2 regions of the Granulicatella sp. genome follow, and region 1 is predicted to be linked to the other one. Evidence: a T-box and tRNA genes for the amino acid it is inferred to sense, from the RefSeq annotation. Region 1 holds a T-box; the other holds one or more tRNA genes.

The links. A T-box is a leader RNA that pairs with one kind of tRNA and senses whether it is charged. The one in region 1 lies ahead of serS (serine--tRNA ligase), so its partner is inferred to be a tRNA-Ser.
Region 2: it has a tRNA-Ser gene. The T-box ahead of serS (serine--tRNA ligase) is inferred to sense a tRNA for this amino acid. The anticodon was not compared.

What each region holds. Positions count from the first base shown of each region.
Region 1 covers NZ_DBHISP010000013.1:31,243-41,342, forward strand. Annotated here, with positions in the region: gene ACO5V7_RS07215 (ABC transporter ATP-binding protein) at 1-168, opposite strand, end outside; gene ACO5V7_RS07220 (branched-chain amino acid ABC transporter permease) at 168-1,130, opposite strand; gene ACO5V7_RS07225 (branched-chain amino acid ABC transporter permease) at 1,140-2,021, opposite strand; gene ACO5V7_RS07230 (ABC transporter substrate-binding protein) at 2,116-3,273, opposite strand; gene ACO5V7_RS07235 (hypothetical protein) at 3,449-4,456, opposite strand; gene ACO5V7_RS07240 (glycerophosphoryl diester phosphodiesterase membrane domain-containing protein) at 4,608-6,398, shown strand; gene serS (serine--tRNA ligase) at 6,464-7,741, opposite strand; T-box leader at 7,798-8,010, opposite strand; gene ACO5V7_RS07250 (serine hydrolase) at 8,064-9,440, opposite strand; gene ACO5V7_RS07255 (Crp/Fnr family transcriptional regulator) at 9,764-10,100, opposite strand, start outside.
Region 2 covers NZ_DBHISP010000009.1:17,596-27,695, forward strand. Annotated here, with positions in the region: gene walK (cell wall metabolism sensor histidine kinase WalK) at 77-1,933, shown strand; gene ACO5V7_RS05775 (YycH family regulatory protein) at 1,923-3,278, shown strand; gene ACO5V7_RS05780 (two-component system regulatory protein YycI) at 3,268-4,131, shown strand; gene ACO5V7_RS05785 (MBL fold metallo-hydrolase) at 4,144-4,947, shown strand; gene ACO5V7_RS05790 (S1C family serine protease) at 5,055-6,287, shown strand; gene rlmH (23S rRNA (pseudouridine(1915)-N(3))-methyltransferase RlmH) at 6,804-7,283, shown strand; tRNA gene ACO5V7_RS05800 (tRNA-Ser) at 7,503-7,590, shown strand; gene ACO5V7_RS05805 (hypothetical protein) at 7,630-7,968, shown strand; gene ACO5V7_RS05810 (ABC transporter ATP-binding protein) at 8,031-9,134, opposite strand; gene ACO5V7_RS05815 (dCTP deaminase/dUTPase family protein) at 9,387-9,950, shown strand; gene radA (DNA repair protein RadA) at 9,963-10,100, shown strand, end outside.

The DNA.
Region 1 (10,100 bases):
TTCTGTTGGTTCATATACGCCTGTTAACAAGTTGAAGAATGTCGTTTTCCCAGCACCATTTGGCCCGATGAGTCCGATGAGTTCTCCCTTGTTTACTTTCATAGAAACATTAGAAACTGCGGAAAGTCCACCAAAGTTTTTAGTTAGTCCATTTACTTCTAATAACATTACTTCCCACTCTCCTTTGCCTCTTTTTTCTTAGAAAACTTCAAGTTCCCTAGTTTGAATTCCCATGTTCCAAGTAATCCACCCGGGCGGAAAATCATAATTAAAATTAACGCTACTGCATAGATGATCATTCTTAATTGTCCAAATGGTTGTAGGACAAGGTTGATAATGCCAAGTAGCACTGCTGCTACAAACGAACCTGTGAAACTTCCGATTCCTCCGAATACAACAATTATTAATACATCGATGGATTTCATGAAAGTGAAGTCACCAGGTGTTACCGCTCCTAGCGTTGTCGCAGAAAGCGTACCACCGATACTTGCAGTAGCTGCTCCTAATACAAAGGCCAAGATTTTGTACTTCGTTACTTGAACTCCCATTGATTCCGCAGCAATTTCATCTTGTAACACCCCATAAGTCGCACGACCGGCACTACTGAAAGTGTAATTTAAGATTAAAATCGTTGTTACCACTAAGAAAATATAAGTAATCGTCCATGTGTTCGTTAAAGGTACCCCACTAATTCCAGCAGCTCCATTTGTGATTTTCATATTGGTCACGGCTACACGAATGATTTCAGCAACCCCTAGAGTCGCAATCGCAAGGTAGTCTCCCTTTAATCGAAGCGTTGGTAACCCAACAAGAAACGCTACGATGACAGAAATGACAACCCCTACTGCCATTCCAGCAAATAGTCCTGGTAACCCATTCATCATTTTTCCAAGAATTGCACCACTATAAGAACCAATAGCGATAAATCCGGCATGTCCAAGTGAGAACTGTCCGGCAACCCCTAGAATCAAGTTTAGCCCAACAGCATAGATAATATTAATCATGATATTAATGAAGGTACTTTCGTAGTAGAAGTTGATGACTCCTATTTTTACAAGTACGAAAAGAAGAGCGTACATTCCCAACGCGAACAATGTCCAACGAATATTCTTTTTATGAAATCTTTGCATCTTCTTCACCTACACTTTCTCTCTGACGTTTTTACCAAACAATCCAGCTGGTAATATGATTAAAATAATAAATAATAAGAAGTAAACGACTCCATCACGGTATGGTGAGTAACCGAAGAAACTTACCATTGTTTCTAATAGACCGATGAGGTAACCACCGACCATGGCCCCAGGAATACTTCCAATACCTCCAAGTACGGCTGCAACGAAGGCTTTTAAGCCCACTGTAATCCCCATTGTTGTAGAAATTGTATTGTAGTAAACCCCAACAAGGACACCAGCAATCCCAGCAAGTGCTGACCCAAGTGCAAATGTAAATGAAATCACTCCATCTACATCAATCCCCATGAGTTGAGCTGCTTGCTCATCAACGGCAACAGCACGCATGGCTTTCCCCATTTTTGTATAACGAACGATAAATTGTAATAAAGCCATTAATAAAACTGTAATGCCGAAAATCAAGATTTGTTTTCCATTCACTGAAACAGCTCCGAATAAAGTGAATGTCTCTATTCCAAAATCTGAAGGAAACGGACGGGACTCCGCTCCAAAGAAATAACTCATTGCATTTTCTAACAAGTATGAAACCCCAATGGCTGTAATTAAAGCAGCCACACGAGTCGATTTACGGAGTGGCTTATACGCCACACGTTCAATGACAACCCCTAAAATTGCACAAGTGACCATTGCTACAAGTAAAGCCAGGAATACATTCAATTTCAAGACCATTACCGCAAAATAGCCAATGAATGCCCCCATCATATACACATCTCCATGTGCGAAGTTAATCAGTTTAATCGTCCCATAAACCATGGTATATCCGAGTGCAATTAAAGCATAAATACTTCCGACTGCGAGCCCGTTTACCAATTGTTGCATTAACAACTCCATATATTTTCTCCTTTCATTTCTATCCTTTATCTAGTGGAAAAGAGAGGCGGAAGAAATTCTCCGTGCCTCTCTTCAAAATATGCTTATCCTAAAATTACTCAGCAGAGTACTCTTGAGCACTCACTTCTTGGCCGTTTTGGAACTCGATTACAACTGCTGATTTGATTGGTGTATGGTCAGCACCCATTGAGAATGTTCCTGTAACACCGTCAAAGTTTTTTGTTTCTGCTAAAGCTTTTGTGATTGCTTGAGGATCTGTTGAACCTGCTTTTTCGATAGCTTTCATTAACAATTGAGTAGCATCATAACTTAAAGCTGCAAAAGTATCTGGATTTGCACCAAATTTTTCCTTATAGGCTTTTACGAACGCTTGAACATCACTATCTTTACTCAATGTTGAGAAGTGAGATGTATAGTAAACGTTTGAAAGATTTGAACTATTTCCAGCTAATGCCGCTAACTTATCACTTGAAAGACCGTCACCACCAACGATTGGTTGAGTGATTCCCATTTCACGAGCTTGTTTGATGATTAGACCCACTTCTTCGTAATAACCAGGTACGTATAATACATCGAATGTTTTAGATTTCAATGTTGTTAATACCGCTTGGAAGTCTGTATCTTTAGATTGATAGTATTCACGTGCTACAACTGAACCACCAATTTTGCTATCAGTGTAAGTTTTTTCAAAAGCATCTGCTAACCCTTTAGAGTAGTCATTACCTGTATCTTGCAAGATGGCTACTTTAGCTTTTCCGAATTTCTTGTTAACGAAGTTTGCTCCTACAACCCCTTGGTAGCTATCAGAGAAGCATACACGGTAGATGTATTCATATACTGAAGATGCATCTGCAGCATTTTTCAACGTTACACCGTCTCCTGTTGTTGCTGGGAAGATTGTTGGAATTTTTGCTTGTTCGTTTACAGGGGTTGATACTGCTGCATCCCCTGTTGTTGCTGGTCCAACTACACCGACTACTTTCTCAGAAGCTAATTTTTTCGCAACAGAAGCTACTTCTGTCTTGTCTGATTTGTTGTCATATGAAACGTATTTTAATTCCTTATCGAGTAACTTTCCTTTTTGTTCAACCGCTAATTGTGCTGCATTGTTCATTGAAGTTCCGTAAGTTGCTACGTTCCCTGTTAATTCGAAGTTCCCTCCGATTTTGACTGTGTTGCCATCTGCTGCACTTCCACAACCTGCTAAAATGGCTGCAACCACAGCTCCTAATGTGAATTGTTTTAATTTCATAAGATCCCTCTTTTCATACTTTTAATTTATAAGATGAGAGTAGTATATAATATTCTGACAATTCACGCAACTGTTTTCTATTCATTTATAAAAATTTTTTTCATAAAAATGAAAAATACTTTTATTTACAGAAAAAGAGACCACCTTTACATGGGGCAGTCTCTTATAAAATATCTTATTTTACTTCTGTATATCCAATCGCTTCTAATTTTTGAGCAGCGGTTGCAAAATCGTCAAAATATTTATCAACCAGTTGTGCATCTTTCAATTCAATATTTCCCTCAGCATTCGTTACTAAGTTTGTAAGACCAATTGCAAGCGTACGTTTACCAGCATATTTGTATTCTACTCGAATTAGCATAACGAGGTTTCCGTTTCCTTCAATTAAACCATCGCCATATCTACTTTCTCCTATACCGCTTGATAGTCCCCGATAATAAGTTTTATCAAAAGTAACAGTCGCATCTGTATACTTTTTGTTGATTTCTTCTTTTAATTTTTTAACAACTTCATCTTTGTTTTTTGCATCCTCAAATTTGTCCGCAACGGTTTTTAAACCTTTTACAGGAAGAGTGAAGCTTCCATCGCCTTCTAATATATAACCGTTTGATTCTAAAACTCTATCAAAGTTTCCAGCAATTTTAATTTTAGCATCTTTCCCATTTTCTAATTGTCCATCATTTTCAACTACAAAACGAATGGAAGCTACACGAGGGTCGTTTACACGAACTTGCGCTTTTCCTTTTTTGTTGAATCCAGTTGCTTCTAAGGTGACCAATTTAGCTAATTCTTCAGAATTTAACTTCTTAACAGCTGTTAATCCCGTTACTTTTACCTTTTTCTCTGAAGGGATTGTTACAAATTTTTCTAAGTTTTTAGTGTTTGTGAAGGTTAAAGTAATTTCTTCATCATTTGTTAAATTTTCAGTTTTACTTGGAGTGATTTTAACTTCAGAAAGTGCATTTTTTAACTCTGTTTCAGTTTTTGCATCCACTTTAGGATTTTCTACTAAGAAAGTAGTGATTAACTCCTCTGTACTGAATTGATACGTTAAACGTCCTTTGGTATCTATACCACTAAAGGCTGTTTTAATGTAATCCCCTGCATCCACTTTTTTAAAGCCACAGGCAGCTAATACAACCGTTGCCATTAAGCATAAAAATGTTAATAACTTCTTTTTCATTTTAGTCCTCCTAAAGTATAAAAACTCTTAAATATGTTTCATTATATTAAATTTGCTCAATAAGTGTCAATCTTATTAAGATTTCAGAATTCAACTTGATAGACGCGTTTGTTCATGCTATGTTGATAGAAAGAAATTTATTGGAGGTCCCATGAAACCCAAGATTCCAGTGTGGAAAACGATTCGCTTTACCTTCAGCAATTTAACCAAGAATAGTTGGATGTATTTACGCAACTCCTTATTCTTACAGCTGTTTATCTCTTTCTTTGGATTTGGATTATTATCTCTCATCTTTAAAGGGATGCTATTCTTTGCGGGTCAAGCCAATTTAACCTTTTCAAATTTTAAACATGTTTTATTAAACCCTTGGATGATTCCTTTCATCCTTATTTACTTACTCGCGTTTGCCTTTATTTTGTTTTTGGAATTCTCGATTCTGATTTTTATGATATACGGAACGATTCGACAAACACATTTTTCTTGGCGAACCAGTGTTAAAAATGCCTTTATTGAATTAAGGCAACTCTTAAACGGACATTTTATTGCGTTTTTACTCTATTTTATAACACTCCTTCCGATTATCAATTTAGGGGATTTAACCTTTATTTCCAAAAATATTTATATTCCTAGTTTCATAACGGGAGAAATCACTAAAACCGGGAATGGCGTCGTTCTTTACATAATTTTGATTTTATTGCTCCTCTATTTGCACGCTAGAAGTTCTCTTGCAATTCCTTTGCAAATTTTAACAGATCAACCTTTTTCGAAAAATATTCTACAAAGTTGGAATATTACAAAAGGGAATACGTGGAGACTCCTCTTTATCGTTGGTGTCGTCGAGGCTGTTTTATTCATCTTTGTTGTGGCTATTTCCTTTTTGAGCGTTGCTTTGGTATCCCTTATCAACCCTGAAGGAGATAATGTTTTTCTACTGAGTAGTGTCCTTACCATCGCCAAACTCATTCAAGAGTTCATTATCATTTATACGAAAATGGCTACATTTATCGTCATGACAAAAGTGATTCACGAACGAAAACTAGTTTCCCTTCATTTATACCAACATCTTCCTGAAGTGAAACATAAGAGAAAAATCGTCACAGCCGTTGCTCTCATTTTTGTGATTGGAAATGCGGCCTCCACAACGCTATCAACCTATGCCAAAGACGCAATGCCTGACCAAGCGATTATCGGCCATCGTGGATATACTTCAAAGGCGGTCGAAAATTCCCTTGAAGGAATTAAAGCTGCAAAAGAGGCAGGAGCTACAATGGTAGAAATGGATATCCTCCTTACCAAAGATCATCAATTCGTAGTGATGCATGATTACAATCTAAAACGACTCGCTCGTCTGAATAAACGGGTTCAAGATATGACCTTGGAGGAAATAAGGGGATTACCGATTTATCAGTCGGAATTTGCTAGCCATATCCCAACCTTCGAGGAATTTTACCGAGAAGCTAAAGATTTGAATATTCCACTCATCATTGAATTAAAACCTCATGGGGGAGAACCTGCAAATTATGTTGACCTCTTTATCCAAAAATATAAAGAGTTAGGCATCGATTCTTCTAACAAAGTCATGTCCCTCGATTTGAAAGTGATGGAAGAACTAGAAGAAAAAGCTCCAGAAATTAATACGGGCTATGTCATTCCCTTCCAATTCGGAGGATTTGGCAATCCTAAAGTTGATTTCTTCGTCATAGAAGACTTTTCTTATCAAGAATTACTCGTTCTAAATGCGCAGCAACAAGGACATGAAGTCTATGTTTGGACCATCAATAGTGAAGATGTCATTCAAAAATATTTGAACAGTCCTGTGAATGGGATTATTACTGATGAAGTTCAACTAGTGAAAGATTTCCAAGACGATTATAAAAAGAACAATACATTGATGGATCAATTTTTACGAGCACTTGGAATTACTTTAGTCTTCAGCAAGTAATTGACAAAAACAAGAGCCTCTGTGGGGTTTCCACAGAGGCTCATTTCTATTTCAAAGCGGATGCTTTATCCAATTTTTGTAACGCCACCCATGTATGGTACAAGCGCTTCTGGAATCGTCACACTACCGTCTTCATTTTGATAGTTTTCAAGGATGGCAGCGACTGTACGTCCAACTGCAAGTCCTGAACCGTTTAATGTATGCACTAATTCAATCTTGCCACTATCTTCACGGCGGAAACGAATTTTCGCACGACGCGCTTGGAAATCCACGCAGTTTGAGCAAGAACTGATTTCACGGTACGTATCTTGCGCTGGAATCCATACTTCTACATCATATGTTTTCGCTGCTGAGAATCCCATGTCTCCTGTACATAAGACAATCGTACGGAATGGTAATCCTAAACCGCGCAGTACATCCTCTGCGTTGTCTGTCATTTTTTCTAATTCATCAAATGAATCTTCTGGTTTCGCGAATTTCACCATTTCTACCTTATTAAATTGGTGAAGACGAATTAAACCACGAGTGTCACGACCCGCACTACCCGCTTCAGAACGGAATGATGGACTAAGCGCAGTGAAGTAAATCGGTAATTGCGCTTCGTCTAAAATTTCGTTTGCGTAGTAGTTTGTAAGTGGTACTTCCGCTGTTGGGATTAATGTTAAGTTGCGTTCGTCTGTTAATTGGAACACATCTTCTTTGAATTTAGGGAATTGACCAGTTCCGTACATTGATTGTTCATTTACCATGTATGGTGTGATCATTTCAGTATACCCATGTTTTTCAACGTGTAAATCAAGCATGTAGTTGTAAATAGCACGTTCTAAGCGAGCTCCAAGGCCTTTGTAGTATAAGAAACGGCTTCCTGATACTTTAGCTCCACGTTCGAAGTCTAAGATGTCTAACGCTTCTGCTACTTCCCAGTGAGGTTTTGGTTCGAAATCGAATACCCGAGGAGTCCCTTCACGGCGAACTTCTACGTTTTCTGTTTCATCTGCCCCTACTGGTACGCCTTCCGCTGCAGTGTTTGGTAAGCGAGATGCGATATATTCGACCTTTTCTTCCACTTCGGCTAACTCGGCATCGGTTGCTTTGATGTCTTCACCGACTTGTTTCATTTCAGCGATTTTAGCACTAGCATCTTCCTTATTTCGTTTAAGAAGAGAAATCTCTTCCGTCACTGTATTACGGTATTGTTTTAATTGTTCTGTTTTCGTGATGAGTGCGCGACGTTCTTCATCCAAGTTGCGTAACTCTTCTACTGTTGCACGGTCGACACCGCGGTTCTCTAGAGCTGTTGCTACTTCTTCAAAATTCTCACGAATGCGTTTCATATCTAACATATGTTTTCCCTCCATTTTCTGTATAAAAAAATACTCCGCCCCCGACTATTTCTAGTCTTAGGGACGAAGTAGAGTAATTGTCTTCGCGGTACCACCCGGTTTCAATGTTGCCATTGCGCTCATTTGTGAGATAACGGTTTTCTCCGGATAGCTTAATCAATGTTTTCGCTCTCGCACTGTATGTGGATTCGCTGGTCTCTCTTTGCTAGTTTTCACCAATCACTAACTCTCTACTAAAGGATTGCAGGTACTATTCATACTGTATCATTTGTCTAAGATTGTACACGTCCTAAGCAAAAAGTGCAAGCCTTTTACTGTATTTTTATTTAGAGGCTGTGGGGGTAAATACATTTTGGATTTCACTCCATACATTTCCAAAGAAGTTTTGAATTTGTTGAACAACTTGTCCAACAAAAACTTTTGCTCCACGGACGCTTTCTGTGACAATATTTGATTGCTCCACGTCGTAAGCGGCTAATGCTTCTACCGTTCCGTGATTCTTGCCATCCACATATCCTAGATTTTCACCTGGCATTTCAAAGGTCAATGTCCCAACCGTTTGTCCTGCTTGAACAGGTGCTTTTAATTTTCCATCTTCTGTTTTCAATTCATCTAACGGAGTAAATCCTATTTTAATTTGGCTAAGAGCGGTCCCTTTTGGGACTGCTGCAACAAAAGGTTTTCCATAGTCTACACTAAGTGTTTCTTCCGTTCCACCTTCCAAAGGAATCGGCGCTAAATTTTGCACGGATTTTGCAGGAGAACCGACAATGAGACCTTCGTATTTTTTAAACAATTCATCTAGAAGATGTCTTGTGACTTTGAATCGATTTAGTGGCTCTTTAGAACCCATGCTCACCACGATTACAGAAAAGCCATTTCTTGTTGCTGTTGTAGTAATCGATGCTCCACTAGATTCACTCGTTCCAGTCTTCAATCCTGTTACCCCTTCATACTCAAACAAGAGACCTGGAAGTAAGTAATTGAAGTTATCCATTTTAGTTGTTCCTAATCCATTTGGACGGAAAGTTTGAGTTGGAATCGACGATACCTTCAAAATCTCAGGAAAATCGTTCACTAAATTTTTAGCAATAATCGCAACAGAACGGGCGGACATACTATTTTCATCTTCGTCTCCAAAGGCTGGATTTTTTTCGCTTCCGCCATATTTATTCGGTAATCCTGTTACATTAATAATCGTTGCATCTTTAATGCCCCATTGATTTAGTTTTGCCTCCATGCGTTCAATCCAATTCGCCTCGGAACCACCTATATATTCAGCGATAGCAAGAGTGGCTGCATTGGCTGAATAAATCGAGATAGCATCAAAAAGTTCTTTGATCGTATATTTTTCATTTGGCCATAGTGGCACATTGGATAAATTATAATTGGCACTTAATTGATTGGCTCTGGCACTAATGGGGATTTTTGTTTCCCAAGTGATTTCTCCTTTTTTTATCGCTTCTAAAATTAAATATTGTGAAATCATTTTACTCATTGAAGCAATTCCACGAACTTCATCTTGATTGTTTTGCATCAAAATTTTTCCGCTCGTTTGCTCGATTGCAATGTAGCTTTGTACATCTTGAATCGCAGCTGTTTCTTCTTTTTCTTTTGCGGCATCTTGCGCATAAATAACTGGCGTAAAACTCGCAGCGCTCATAGCAAAAACGCTAAGGGCACACACGAATTTTTTCATCCATTTACGAGGACCTTTCATGTTTTTATATCTCCTAAATCTCTCAAATCTGCTTACTCATGTTACCGAAAAAATAAAGGAAAAACAATGGTAATCTGATTAATCTTTTATTACAAAATTGCAGTTTCTTTTTAATCTCATATTCGCTTGCTGTTCGAGGAGAAAATATTAATGTATCCACATCAATAATGGATGCCCTTCCATTTTTTAACAAGAAAAAACACAAAAAGAAATGAACCCTTTTCTTTTTGTGTTTTCTTTAAAATCCTTTATGTTTTTCCAAAAATTGTTCTTCTTCTAACGTCGATTTTCTTCCTATTGATTTAAAAATTCTCTCTGCTTGTAAATTCCTCTAAGTAGAGTTTATCTAAAATCAATAATTTCTGATTGTAAATTGCTACGATACCTTCTTCTTTTAAGTCATGAATAATACGGTTCACACTATTACGTGTAGATATTCCGCAAAAACCAGCGATATCTTCGTTAGTGACATTAAAATCAATAAGAACTCCACCGTCTATTTCAACACCAAATTGATTCATTAATTTATATAGGAAAGAGCAGACTGCTCCTTTTTTCCCATTCATTGTCATATATTGTAATGTTTCAATCGTTTCAGACAGTTTATTCCGATAGTATTCCCGAATATAATCTTGTAAA
Region 2 (10,100 bases), on a different contig from region 1:
AATGCGCTTTTCCTTGCCATGGTATATTCTGGTAAGGAAAGCGTATTTTGCTAAAAAGTAGAGGAGAAAGTGACTCATGAAGAAGGTGAAACGATTTTTTCGTTCCATTCAATTTAAGATTCCGATGCTGTTCATTTTGCTCTTGATGATTTCGTTGCAACTCATTGTCGCGAACTTCTTAACGCAATTAGAATCTCAAATGATTTCGAACTTTCAGGAACAAATTCAGCTACAAGTAGGGTTCTTGAAAAATAATGTGCAGCCCATTTTGGCTAAGGATACAACAGATGAGGCCAAATCGGCTGAAATATCGCAATTGTTACAAGATTATCCAACAGGAAATAGTATTGTAGAAATTCGTATTATGGATATGCAGGGATATATTTTGGGAACCACGAATCAAACCCAACAATCAATTGTAGGGACTCGTTCTACAGAGGCGGATGTACAACAAGTGGTAGTCTCAAATACTGTGTACAGTTACAACTATATTGACGGAGATTCTAGATATTGGAAATATGTTTCTCCGATTGATCCCCTCAGTGGTGTTTCTGGAAATCCAGTGGGGATCATTTCAGTAACGTCTAATATTGAATCGCGGTACACTCAAGTAAAAGATATTGGGATTATTTTTATTAGTTCTTCCGTTTTTATTATCATTTTAGCGATTGTGATTACCGTCATGATTTCTCAAGGGATTACTCGTCCGATTGCTGAAATGAAACAACAGACAGAACAAATTGCAGAAGGAAACTATACGGGTGAAGTGATGATTTACGGAGACGATGAGCTTGGTCAGTTAGGGCAAGCGATTAATGATTTATCTGTAAAAATCAAAGAAGCCCAAGAAGGAACGGAAGCGGAACGGCAACGCTTAGATAGTGTTCTACGTCATATGAGTGATGGGGTTATTGCAACAGACCGTCGTGGAAGAATTGTGATTATTAATGCTGCTGCATTGGATGTTTTGAACTTACGAAATGAGCATGTTATCGGAACGCCATTACTTGAAGTATTGCGTTTAGATAATAGTGTTTCTTTTAGAGACTTGTTGGAATCTCAAGAAGAGCGAATGATTACGATTGAAGAAGATGGCGAGGAAACCATTGTTCAATGTGAAATTTCAGTGATTCAGCGTGAATCCGGTTTTATCAGTGGGCTTGTATGCGTGTTAACTGACGTTACGGAACAGGAAAAAATTGATCGTGAACGTCGTAATTTCGTATCGAACGTTTCTCATGAATTAAGAACCCCACTAACAAGCATTAAGAGTTACACGGAAGCGTTAGTGGATGGAGCATGGGAAAATAAAGAAATTGCCCCAGAGTTTCTGAATGTCATCGAAACAGAAACGGATCGAATGATGCGTATGATTACCGACTTGCTGAACTTATCACGGATGGACCAAAATCGATTGGAACTTGATAAAGAGTTTGTGAATATGAATGAACTGGTGAAGCATATTGTGAATCGATTTGATATGGTTTTACAATCCGATCAATATAGAGAAAAGAACTATCGAATTCTCACAGATATTACGCAAAGAAACCTATGGGTAGAAATTGACCAAGATAAGATGACTCAGGTATTAGATAATATTATCAACAATGCGATTAAATATTCTCCAGATGGAGGACGTATTATTGTTCGACTCATGGAAACTCATACCGATCTCATTGTTAGTGTGAGTGATGAAGGACTAGGAGTTCCTCGTAAAGATATTCCACACTTATTTGACCGATTCTATCGTGTTGATAAAGCTCGTTCAAGAGCAATGGGCGGTAGTGGACTGGGTCTTGCCATTTCTAAAGAAGTAGTACAACTTCATGGAGGAAAAATCTGGGTGAATAGTATTGAAAATAAAGGATCAACGTTCTTTATTTCATTACCATATGTTCCATTTGAAGAGGATGGTGAATGGGATGAGATTTAAGCAATTTAGAGTACTATTATCGTCATTATTTATTTTGATGCTCATTAGCTTGATATTTACGTATTTAATTGTCATTCGTCCAGTTGAGTTTTTTGGAGTTAAAAATCAATCTGCTAATCTGACGACCACTCAAAATTCCGGAGCGCAGATTCGAGCGAACTATACGTTTGAGGATGTTTTTAGACCGACACGCCTTATCTTAACAAATAATAATAATAAGTTTGAAATGACAAGCCAAATGTCGATTCTAAGAGAATTAAATACCCTTTTATCAAAAAGCTTTTCGAATACAACACGTTTGTCTAAATTAGATGATATTAGTTATGAAAACCTTGTTTTAAGAGAAGCTCATTCGCAAATCTTATTTGACGGTTTGATTTCTTTCGGAATTATGAATCGTTATTTTGATGGATTGAATGATGATTATGTTAATGAGACATTTTCACGGATTGTTATTCGAACGGATGATTCGCATACTGCGTACTTTGTCAATGATGAAAATAAGAATATATACAGTGCGAAAATCGATGAAACTTTAAATGCGAAGATGGAAGCATTGTATAAAACAGATGAATTTTATGAAGTAGAATCGTATCGAGGAAAGACAAAGCAATTCTTTGTCGAACAAGATAAGGTAATGGTTGAACAATCTGCGTATTTGATTGAACAGATTCCAATTACTTTTTATATTCGTCAACTCTTTACAAATCAAACGGAAATTAGAACACGTGGAGACGGAAAGAGTGTGGTGTATAACGATAATTTATCTCAATTGAAGATGGATCGTACAACCAATATTATTACTTTCTTTGAAAATAAACCAGGGGAAGAAATACTCTTATATACTAATAACTTAACGCAGACTTTTACACAGATGAAGCGTCTAGGCGGATGGCAACTTGGAATGAGTTTTTCTTCAGTAGATTTAAGTTCCAATATAGTGGAGTATGTTCGTTATGTGAGCTCTTATCCAATTCTTTCTAGCGGAAGAGAAGGGATGACTCAAGTAAAAGCTACTGCGCATGGAATTGAAAAATTAAGAACATCATCTTTAATTGCGCAAACGCCTCTACCCTCAAAGAGTAAAAAAGTATCGATTGTTGGTGGAAAAGATATTGTGGTGGAACTGCTTAATGAAGGTTTCTCTATGAATGAAATCGAAGAGATTCGAATTGGTTATTCTTGGACGACCAGTAGTGAAAACAATCAAATTGTAGAGTTCATTCCAACTTGGTATATAAAAATAAAAAACAGATGGAAGACACTATCAGAGTTAAAAAATGAGAAAAAAGCGGGAGATACTGTAAACAAACAAACAGTAGGAGGTGAAGGAGATGGATTTTAGAAGAAGTGCAATCGTATTGATTGTTTGTTTCTTTTTCCTAGATGTATTCCTATTTGGACTCGTTTGGCAGAAAAAGGTAGAGTCGAAAACACCCTTGAATTCGAGTATTAATGTTATTGATCAGATGAAACAAGATGGGATTACATTGCCGTCATTACCTTCAACGGACGAAACAGCTCCGATTATCCAATTAACACCCGTTTCAATCGGGCCAGGTTTAAATAATTTACAAAATCAAAGCGTCACATTGGAAAAAAATGTCATCACTGCAGAATTGCTACCACCGATTCAGTTAGGTTTATCGACTACGATAAATGAGGAGAGCTTTAATACCTTAACAAACTTTATCAATAATAAGGTTTTATTCGGTGATAAATATGTATGGTCTTCTTATAATGCTACCACACGTAAGGTGATTTATGCACAAAAAGCTGATAAATTGAGTATTATGGACGGAACCAGCCAAATTATAGTCACATTGAATGCGAATGACCAAGCAGTTAGTTATGAACAGACCTATGCAGGGAATGTGCAAGTACTTGGAAATAAGAGAAGTCTAATCACTGCACAAAGCGCTGTTGAAGTTTTATTCCTAGCGGGGAAAATTCCAGCAAAATCAATAGTTTCAACGGTTAAGCTATCTTACTTCCAATCATTAGTACTAAAAGAGTTTTCCATTTATTCTCCTGCTTGGTATGTTGAAATTCGTCAAGCAGATGGTCAATTAGTGGCACGACGTGTAGATGCGATTCATGGAACCGTGTTAACGAATGAAACCTTGGAAACAACGAATACGCAAACACAACGTGCAACAACTAATAACACAACAACACAAACAGTGCAACAACAATAGAAGGGACATAGTATGCAAGAGTTAGGTTTTAAAGTGAGTTTATTAGCGAGTGGGAGTTCAGGGAATGCGACTTATATCGAGACTCCTAAGCAAAAATTATTAGTGGATTGTGGACTCACTGGTAAAGCTATTAGTGCTCAGATGGAAAAAATAAATCGTTCTATATCCGATATTGATGCCATTTTAGTGACTCACGAGCATTCGGATCATATCAAGGGAATAGGTGTTCTTGCAAGAAAGTATGGCATTCCTATTTATGCAAACGAAAAAACATGGGCAGCAATGTCCAGTAAAATTGGAAAGGTAGCTCTAGAGCAGCAAGAAATCTTTAATACAGGAGATACATTAACTTTTGGAGATATTGATGTGATGAGTTTTGCCGTTTCTCATGATGCGGCGGCTCCACAATTTTATAGCTTCCAAAAGGATCAACGCCAATTTGTTATGCTAACAGATACTGGATATGTAAGTGATAAACTTCGAGCTCTGTTAAAAAATGCTAATGCGTATTTAATCGAAAGCAATCATGATTTGGAAATGTTAAGAATGGGACCTTATGCGTGGCATTTAAAGCAACGAATCTTAAGCGATAAAGGCCATTTATCCAATGATGATGGGGCTCTAGCGATGTGTGAAATGCTTGGTGATCAAACCAAACGAATTTATTTAGGCCATTTAAGTCAAGATAATAATATGAAAGAAATTGCTTATCAAACAGCAGAAACTGTATTTAAAACTCATGATAAAGGAGTTCATCACTCCTTCGAATTATTTCATACGGATCCGTATGAGCCTACAAGTTTATTTGAAGTTTAACTTCTTAGGAATAATGCAAGAGATTTTTAAATAGACTATAAGCGTTTGTTCACACTAAATTCATATTTGGAATTTATCTTTAAAGTAACAACGAGAGGAGTGAGCAAATGGAAGAAGAACAACAAAAAAAGCTTAGAAAACGTAAAAATAGAAGTTTTAGAAATGGATTTGTTGGTGGGATTGTTGGAGGAACCATTGCAGTCGCAAGCGGAATTGGAATTATGGCGGTTACAAATCCTTTAAACCATCAAACACCAGCACCTACTACACAAGCCACAGAGAACAATGTAACTACTACAAAAACCTCTACAGCTGCTGCGAATACCAATAATGATATTTCAAAAGTGGTTGAAAATGTCAAAAATGCGGTTGTTTCTGTTATTAACAAACAAGCATCTGGCCGTAATTCTTTTTATGGGAATCAGCAACAACAGCAATCAAATGATGAATTAAGGACAGCTTCAGAAGGTAGTGGCGTTATTTATAAAAAAGAAAATGGATATGCCTACATCGTAACGAACAATCATGTTATTGCAAATTCGCAAGAGTTAGAAGTTCTTTTAGCTGATGGAACTAGGGAAAAGGCAGAATTAGTTGGGAGTGACCAATGGACGGACTTAGCAGTAATTCGTATTCCAGCAGATAAAGTAAGTACTGTAGCTGAGTTTGCGAACTCTGATGAGGTAAAAGCAGGACAGACAGCTATTGCAATTGGATCTCCTCTCGGCAGTGAATTTGCTACCAGTGTTACGCAAGGGATTGTTTCTGCAAATAATCGTCCAGTTCCTACAGACGTGGATGGAGATGGTCAACAAGATTGGATTGTAAATGCGATTCAAACTGATGCAGCGATTAACCCAGGAAACTCAGGTGGAGCTTTAATTAATAGCGCGGGACAAGTGATTGGGATTAACTCCATGAAGATTTCTAAATCTTCTGTTGAAGGAATGGGATTTGCCATTCCAAGTAATGAAGTGGTATCCATCATCAATGAATTGGAAAAAAATGGTAAAATCGTTCGTCCGGCTCTAGGAATTTCAATGGTGAACTTAACGAATGTGAATTCACAAGTCGTTCATCAATTAGATTTACCAAAAGATGTGAAGGGCGGGGTAGTTGTTGCAGAAGTTTCTTCTAAAGGAAGTGCAAAAGCGGCAGGACTTCAACCTTATGATGTAATTGTAGAAATGGATGGTCAAAAAGTAGAGGGAATTCAAAATTTAAGAAAAATACTCTATAGCCATAAAGTTGGAGATAAATTGGAAGTAACGTATTATCGTAACGGACAAAAGCATACAACAACGGTTTCACTAACAGAAACCAATAACCCAAGTTTATAAAAAATAAAGAGAGAGTCGGATTGCAAATGTGTAATCCGACTTTTTTGACTTATCCTCAAACTTATCCACCGAATTGTGGATAACTCTGTGGAAAAGTCTTTGGAAAACTCTTTGTCAAGTCCAAACTTAGGGGAACCTCTTTTGAAAACAGAAAGCGCTAAAAAGCCTAGAATACGGAATTTGATTGGAAAAAGTTATAAACATGAAAAAGAATTATTGTGGATAACTTTTTCATAAAATGACAAAGAATGTTGAAATAACAGCATTTTTAAAGGTTTAGATTCAGTGTGTATAACTGTGGATAACTGAAGGAAAAGCCCAAGAATGAAATATAACATTTATGTAACATTTAAAGAAAGTGAATCTATATCTAGGGGGTATGAATAAAAAATGTCAAAATTTAGTGGCGAACATGTGTACATGTGGATAACTCTGTGGATAAGTAGGGGATAAGAGGATAAAACAAGCATTTTTCCTCAAAAAAAGGTAAGATATTGGATGAAACGAGGGGATTAAATGAATATCACAATTGTGAGTGTTGGCAAACTAAAAGAAAAATATTTAAAACAAGGAATAGATGAATACGCAAAACGATTAGGAAGTTACTGCAAGTTCCAGGTTATTGAAGTTCCAGACGAAAAAGCACCAGAGAATTTGAGCGATAAAGAAATGGAGCAAGTACTCGAAAAAGAAGGAGAACGTATCCTTTCTAAAATTAAAGAAGGAGATGTAGTCGTAGCGATGGCTATCGAAGGAGACTTGGTGAGTTCAGAACAATTGGCAAAAGAGATGGATACTTTTGCAGTGCATGGTAAGAGTTCGATGGTATTTGTTATTGGGGGATCTCTAGGGTTAAGTCCAGCTGTGAAAAGACGCGCAGACCGTAAGATATCATTTGGTCGTATTACCTTACCTCATCAACTGATGAGACTCGTTCTAACCGAGCAAATTTACCGTTCATTTCGCATTAATTCAGGTCATGCTTATCATAAATAAGTAAATATTCTCATAAAAAAAATAAAAAGAAAGTGCAAAATAGAGAATTTATCTTCATATTTATTTCATAAGCTGTCTTTATACTCTAGTTATTCCCAAAGAGAATATTTATCCTCCCAAATAAATATTTCTAATCCTTTTTTCCACCGGCCACGTGTCGGTGGTTTTTTGTGTAAAAAGCATTGATTGAGGAAAAAATCCGTACTATACTTAAAATATGGAGAAGTACCCAAGAGGCTGAAGGGGTCGCACTCGAAATGCGATAGGTCGTGAAGGCGGCGCGGGAGTTCAAATCTCCTCTTCTCCTTATATAAAAAAAGGAAGTCAATGAAAGAAGGGAAAGAAGATGACCAAAGTAAAATTAAATTTAAATCAAACGCATTGTTGTGGAATTTATTCGGATAAGACGGTGTATCGTTTTACAGGGGATAGTTACCAAGAGTTGTTTTATCTTCTTCAAAGACGTGGACTCATTGAATCTTTTATTGATGGAGATTTCATTGTCTATGATGAATTGAAAAAGTACTCTGATTTACCTGCGTATCAAAAGCTTACTGAGGAAGAATTAGAAGCCATTGATTTTGATGATATTATTCAAAATCTTAGTGATGATGAAATCAAATCGGTGATTGAAAAATTTTTTGTCTATCGCTTTGAATGTGAGTTTCAGGAAGTAGACGAATAATAAAAAACTCAAAAAGCTGACGACTCTTAACGAGCTGTCAGCTTTTTGAGTTGAGTTTATTCTTAGCGAATTACTTGTTCAGTATCTTTGTCGAAGAAGTGAGATTTGTTTAAGTCGAATGCTAATTCAACTGTTTCACCTGGGTTGTGGAAGTCACGTGCATCCACTTTAGATACGAATTCAGTATCATCAACACGAGTGTAAAGCATTGTTTCTGCACCAAGTAATTCTGATACTACAACTTCTGCTTTCACTGAAGACGATGGATAAGTATCGATAGCAATTTGAGCTCCTTTGATATCTTCTGGACGGATACCGAAGATGAGTTCTTTTCCTTCATATCCTTTTTCTTCAAGAAGTTTTTTCTTCGCTTCTGGTAATTGTAATGATAAACCTTTACCATTTGTAATAACGCCGTCTTTTAATGTGACATTGAAGAAGTTCATTGCTGGTGATCCGATGAATCCAGCTACGAATACGTTGTTAGGAGTGTTGTACACTTCTTGTGGAGTACCGATTTGTTGTACGAAACCATCTTTCATGATAACGATACGGTCCGCCATTGTCATCGCTTCTGTTTGGTCGTGGGTTACGTAAATGGTTGTTGTTTCTAAACGACGGTGTAATTTCGCAATTTCAGCACGCATCGCAACACGTAATTTAGCATCTAAGTTAGAAAGAGGTTCGTCCATTAAGAATACTTTCGCATCACGAACAATCGCACGTCCTAAAGCCACACGTTGACGTTGACCACCAGATAAAGCTGCTGGTTTACGTTCTAAATATTGTGCTAAGCCTAAGATTTCCGCTGCGTTTTTAACACGTTTGTCAATTTCAGCTTTATCGTATTTACGTAATTTCAAACCGAATGCCATGTTGTCATATACGCTCATGTGAGGATATAGGGCATAGTTTTGGAATACCATCGCGATATCACGATCTTTTGGAGCTACGTCGTTCATTACAACGTCGCCAATTTTTAATTCCCCTTCAGAAATATCTTCAAGACCAGCGATCATACGAAGTGTAGTTGATTTACCGCATCCAGAAGGTCCTACGAATACGATGAATTCGCGGTCTTTGATGTGTAAGTTAAAGTCTGTTACGGAATAGTTTTCCGCGTTGTCATATTTTTTGTGAATATGGTTTAATTGCATTTCTACCATTAGGATTTCCCCCTGTCATTGTTTTAACATTATTAGTGTACTTTTTTTGGTTAGAAAGAGATAGGGTAGATTGCACAAAAAGCACCCTGAATTTTGTGCATATTGCCGAAAATCCAGATTCGAAGGATTCGTTTTACCGTATCTTAAGATAAAGAATGTAAGGATTTTCAAAAAATGAGTAAACACGGATGCAAGCTTTGCAAAACTTTGTTATCATAAGGGATAGAAACTTTAAATGAAAAAGGTGATGAAATGGAAAGAAAACGTGGATTCGAAGTGATATCTGTCTACGAAGGAAAAGGAATTAATGTTCCTAAACGTTCTACAAAACATTCGGCAGGTTATGATTTTGAAGCGGCAGAAGATATTGTGTTGCCAAGTATTTGGAAAATGATTTTTAAATTTGCTGCTACTCAATTAAAACAATGGATTTACACAACCGATAAAGAAACGGTTGAGGCAGAATTACAAAAAGAACAAAAGGTATTAAAACCGATTCTTGTTCCAACAGGAATTAAATCTTATATGCAAGAAGATGAATATTTACAACTTGCGAACCGTTCAAGTAATCCACTCAAACACTTTTTAGTATTACCAAACGGAATTGGGGTTGTCGATAGTGACTACTATAATAATCCAGATAATGAAGGACATATTTACTTCCAATTGATCAACTTTGGATTATTCGATAAAGAAATTAAAAAAGGCGACCGTATTGGCCAAGGTATTTTCTTACCATTCTTAAAAGCAGATACGGACGAAGAAAATGATATGAATGAACGTACAGGTGGTTTTGGTTCTTCTGGCGTTCGTTAGAAAGGGGCCAATATGGCAAAAACAGCCACAAGTTTTGTATGTAGAGAATGTGGATATAACTCACCAAAATATTTAGGAAAATGTCCAAACTGTGGAAATTGGTCAACAATGGAAGAATTTAAGGAAACGACGAGTAACACGAAACGTCCC